2 regions of the Arthrobacter sp. Dra40 genome follow, and region 1 is predicted to be linked to the other one. Evidence: riboswitches for the same ligand, from Rfam matches in the RefSeq annotation. Region 1 holds a riboswitch; the other holds the start of a gene.
The links. Region 1 has a riboswitch for glycine ahead of gcvP (aminomethyl-transferring glycine dehydrogenase). Riboswitches for the same ligand answer to the same signal wherever they lie in the genome.
Positions count from the first base shown of each region.

Region 2: linked by a shared signal. The riboswitch ahead of gcvP (aminomethyl-transferring glycine dehydrogenase) and the one ahead of gcvP (aminomethyl-transferring glycine dehydrogenase) in region 1 are both predicted to bind glycine.

Region 1 covers NZ_JBNHHB010000025.1:11,189-13,645, reverse strand. Annotated here, with positions in the region: gene AC5RWT_RS13150 (S66 family peptidase) at 1-292, shown strand, start outside; gene AC5RWT_RS13145 (mycothiol transferase) at 419-931, shown strand; glycine riboswitch at 1,032-1,132, shown strand; glycine riboswitch at 1,133-1,248, shown strand; gene gcvP (aminomethyl-transferring glycine dehydrogenase) at 1,303-2,457, shown strand, end outside.
Region 2 covers NZ_JBNHHB010000045.1:8,631-11,087, reverse strand. Annotated here, with positions in the region: gene gcvP (aminomethyl-transferring glycine dehydrogenase) at 1-903, opposite strand, end outside; glycine riboswitch at 1,077-1,178, opposite strand; gene AC5RWT_RS17905 (mycothiol transferase) at 1,286-1,798, opposite strand; gene AC5RWT_RS17900 (MFS transporter) at 1,869-2,457, opposite strand, start outside.

The sequences.
Region 1 (2,457 bases):
GAGGTGGCTCCGGGCGTTGGGGGAAAGGGGCATCCTTTCAGCGGTTGCGGGAGTCATGGTTGCGCGGCCGCCGGTGAGCAGCCACGACAAGGTCCCGCCAGCAGACGAGCGGTCCGCGCTTCGGGACGCGCAACGCGATGCTGTCCTTGCCGAGATGAGGCGCTACAACGATCAGGCCGTGGTCTGCATCGGAGTCCCGTTCGGCCACACCCGGCCACAATGGATTGTGCCCTACGGCGGCACCCTGCGGCTGGATGGCCGGAAGCGAACCGTCACCGCGGACTACAGCTAACACCTCATGGACGGGCCCCTGACGAGGGACGGCGCTGTCACCGCCGGTTGTGACCTTGAGGAAACCTGTTCCACGCAACGGCACGGGTCGGTAGGCTGGCGCAAAAGTCGACCACGAGGAGGCGCCGTGAAAGTCAATGAGCTGCTGGCCGATGCCTACGGCCGGATCCAGGAACGTGTGCATGCAGTGCTGCAGGGGCTGGATGCCGGGCAAATGGCCGCCCGGCCAGGCGGCGACAGCAACTCAATCGCCTGGCTGGTATGGCATCTGACGCGCATCCAGGACGACCACATTGCCGACGTGGCCGGCACTGACCAGTACTGGCTGACCGGCTGGGCCGAACGGTTCGACCTGCCGCTGCCCAGGAAAGACCATGGCTACGGCCACACACCCGAGCAGGTCGCTGCCGTTCGGGTGGAATCGGCCGACCTGCTGCGCGGCTATTACGACGACGTCCATGCCGGCACCCTGAAATATCTGGCAGGACTGACAGAAGAGGACCTGGACCGGATTGTCGATACGCGGTGGGACCCGCACGTCAGTCTGGGTGTCCGGCTGGTCAGTGTCCTGGACGACTGCCTGGAGCACATCGGCCAGGCTGCCTACGTGAAAGGCATGCTCGCCCGCGCCGAGGCGTAGCGGCAACGGCCGCCGGTGACCGTGCTGCGGGAGTCGCCGCCTTGTTGCCCGCCAGCGGCTCGACTACCATCAAGGAGATAGAAACAACTGCATAAGCCTTCGACATGCGGCGGGAGAGTCCTGCTGAGCACTAGGTCAGCAGGCGCCGTAGGAGCAATACCTCCCCAGGAATCTCTCAGGCCCCTGTACCGCCGCGGAGAGGCAACTCTGGAAAGTAGCCGGACCGTCCGCGGACCGACTCACCGACGGTGCAAGCAGGAAGCGGCCCTGGGCCGAAGCCTGCGGAATCTCTCAGGTTCAGCCACAGAGCGGGGAGGAACCCTTCACTACCGGTACGGCCATGCCGTGCCGGGGATCAACGGAGTTCCTCAATGACGGCTAAATCCAACATCGGCACCCGGCCCGGCAGCGCTTCCTTCACCGACCGCCACATCGGTCCGCGCCGGAACGACGCGGAAACCATGCTCAAGCAGCTGGGTTACGGCAGCATCGACGACCTGGTGGACGCGGCGGTGCCCGCCGACATCCGCCAGCAGGAACCGCTGGCCCTGCCCGCCGCCCGCAGCGAGTCCCAGGTGCTGGGGGATCTGCGTGCCCTCGCCGGGAAGAACGTAACGGCCGTGCAGATGATCGGCCAGGGCTACTACGACACCATCACTCCGGCCGTCATCCGCCGCAATGTGGTGGAGAACCCGGCCTGGTACACCGCCTACACCCCGTACCAGCCGGAAATCTCGCAGGGCCGGTTGGAGGCGCTGCTGAACTTCCAGACCATGGTCCAGGACCTCACCGGGCTGCCAATCGCCAATGCCTCGCTGCTGGACGAAGCCACCGCCGTAGCCGAAGCCGTCCTGTTGATGCGCCGGTCCAACAAGTCCAAGTCCGCCGGCAAGACCGTGCTGGACGCGGACCTGCTGCCGCAGACCATCGCCGTCGTCAAGGGCCGGGCCCAGGCACTGGACTTCGACGTGGAAGTGGCAGACCTTTCCGCCGGGCTCCCCGACGGCGACATCTCGGGCATTGTGCTGCAGCAGCCGGGAGCCTCCGGCCGCGTGGTCGACCACGCCCCGGTGATCGCCCAGGCCAAGGAACGCGGCGCCCTGGTCACCGTGGCCGCCGACCTGCTGGCCCTGACCCTGATCACCCCGCCGGGCGAGCAAGGTGCGGACATCGCCGTCGGCAATACGCAGCGTTTCGGTGTGCCGCTGTTCTTCGGCGGCCCGCACGCGGCCTACATGGCCGTGCGCAAGGGCCTGGAGCGCTCGCTGCCCGGCCGTCTGGTGGGCGTCTCCAAGGACGACGCCGGCCGCCCCGCCTACCGTCTGGCTTTGCAGACCCGCGAGCAGCACATCCGCCGCGAGAAGGCCACCTCCAACATCTGCACCGCGCAGGCGCTGCTGGCCGTCGTCGCCAGCATGTACGCCGTCTACCACGGCCCGGAGGGGCTGAAGGCGATTGCGCAGCATGCCAACGAGGCCGCCCGCACCCTGGCCGGCGTGCTCACCGGTGCCGGCTTTACCCTTGCC
Region 2 (2,457 bases), on a different contig from region 1:
GCCGGGCAGCGAGCGCTCAAGCCCCGTGCGCACGGCCATGTAAGCGGCATGCGGACCGCCGAAGAAGAGCGGGACGCCGAAACGCTGGGTATTGCCGACGGCGATGTCCGCGCCCTGCTCGCCCGGAGGCGTGATCAGGGTCAGGGCCAGCAGGTCTGCGGCCACGGTGACCATGGCGCCGCGTTCCTTGGCCTGCGCGATCACGGGAGCGTGGTCGAAGACGCGGCCGGAGGCGCCCGGCTGCTGCAGCACGATGCCGGAGATGTCACCGTCGGGCAGCCCGGCGGCGAGGTCAGCCACCTCAACGTCGAAGTCCAGTGCCTTGGCCCGGCCCTTGACGACGGCGATGGTCTGCGGCAGCAGGTCCGCGTCCAGCACGGTCTTGCCGGCAGCTTTGGACTTGTTGGAGCGGCGCATCAGCAGCACGGCTTCGGCCACGGCGGTGGCTTCGTCCAGCAGCGAGGCGTTGGCGATCGGCAGCGCGGTGAGGTCCTGCACCATGGTCTGGAAGTTCAGCAGCGCCTCCAGCCGGCCCTGCGAGATTTCCGGCTGGTACGGGGTGTAGGCGGTGTACCAGGCCGGATCCTCCACCACATTGCGGCGGATCACGGCCGGAGTGATGGTGTCGTAGTAGCCCTGGCCGATCATCTGCACGGCCGTCACGTTCTTGGCGGCCAAGGCGCGCAGGTCGCCCAAGACCTGGGCCTCGCTGCGGGCGGCGGGTAGGGCCAGCGGTTCCTGCTGGCGGATGTCTGCGGGCACAGCAGCGTCCACCAGATCGTCGATGCTTGCGTAGCCCAACTGCTTGAGCATGGCTTCCGCGTCGTTCCGGCGCGGGCCGATGTGGCGGTCTGCGAAGGAAGTGCTGCCGGGCCGGGTGGCGAGGTTGGCTTTAGCCGTCATTGAGGAACTCCAGTTGATCCCCGGCATGGGGTGGCCATACCGGTAGTGAAGGGTTCCTCCCCGCTCTGTGACTGAACCTGAGAGATTCCGCAGGCGGACGGCCCGGGGGCCGATTCCTGCTTGCACCGTCGGTGAGCCGGTCCAGTATCGGTCCGGCTGCTTTCCAGAGTTGCCTCTCCGCGGCGGTACAGGGGCCTGAGAGATTCCTGGGGAGGTATTGCTCCTACGGCGCCTGCTGACCTAGTTGCTCAGCAGGACTCTCCCGCCGCATGTCGAAGGCTGTATGCAGTTGTTTCTAACTCCTTGAATGGTAGTCCAGCCGCTGGCAGGCAACAAGGTGGTGACCGTTCCGGAGCCGGCGACGGAGCCCAGAGCCAGCCCGCTAGACTTCCCCGCGGGCCAGCATGCCCTTGACGTAGGCGGCCTGGCCGATGTGCTCCATGCAGTCGTCCATGACGCTCACCAGCCGGACGCCCAGCTTCACGTGCGGCTCCCAGCGGACATCAACAATCCGGTCCAGGTCGTCCTCGGTGAGCCCGGCCAGATAGGCCAGCGTGCCCGCGTGCACGTCGTCGTAATAGTCGCGCAGCAAGTCGGGCGATTCCACCCGGACGGCCGCCACTTGGTCGGGCGTGTGGCCGTAGCCATGGTCCTTCTCGGCCAGCGGCAGGTCGAACCGCTCCGACCAGCCGGCAAGCCAGTACTGCTGGGTGCCGGCGACGTCGGCAATATGGTCGTCCTGGATGCGAGTCAGATGCCAGACGAGCCACGCGATCGAGTTGCTGTCGCCGCCCGGCCGGGCAGCTAACTGGTCGGCGTCGAGACCTTCCAGCACGTTGTGGACCCGTTCCTGGATCCGTCCGTAGGCATCGGCCAGCAGGTCGTTGAACTTCATGGCGCCTCCTCGTGGCGGACTTTGCGTCAGCCTACCGGCGCCGGGCCGGCCGGGGAAACGGCCAGCCGCTTCAGTCCCGGGCCGAATCCTCCAGATAGCGGGGCCGCCCGACGATGACCAGCCCCACCGCCAGGAGAAGCAGTGCGGCGCCCAACAGGCCGAAGGAAGCGCCCCAGTCGCCGCTGACGTCGCGCAGCAGTCCGAAGGCCAGCGGGCCGGCGCAGGCGACGGTGTAGCCGATCCCCTGCGCGAACCCGGACAGCGCCCCGGCGCCGGCCGTGGTTCGGGTCCGGAGGTTGACCAGCAGCAGGGCCAGGGCGAACGTACCTTGGCCCAAACCGGCCAGGGTGATCCAGAGCCAGGTGCCGAACGACGGCGACAGCAGCAGGCCGGCGTATCCGGCGGCGTAGAAGCCGATGAAGAGCAGGCCCAGGCCCAGCGGATTGCGCAGCCGCGCCGCAATCAGCGGCACCAGCAGGCTGGTCGGCAGGGCCAGGATGGCGTAGTAGGCCAGCATGGTGCCCGCCATCGGCGGCAACATTCCGCTGTCCACCAGCAGCGGCGGCAGCCAGGTGAACATGGCAAAGGTATTGGACGAGGTGCCGGCGAACACCAGGGCCAGGCCCCAGGCGAGCGGCGAACGCCAGACGCGCACCGCC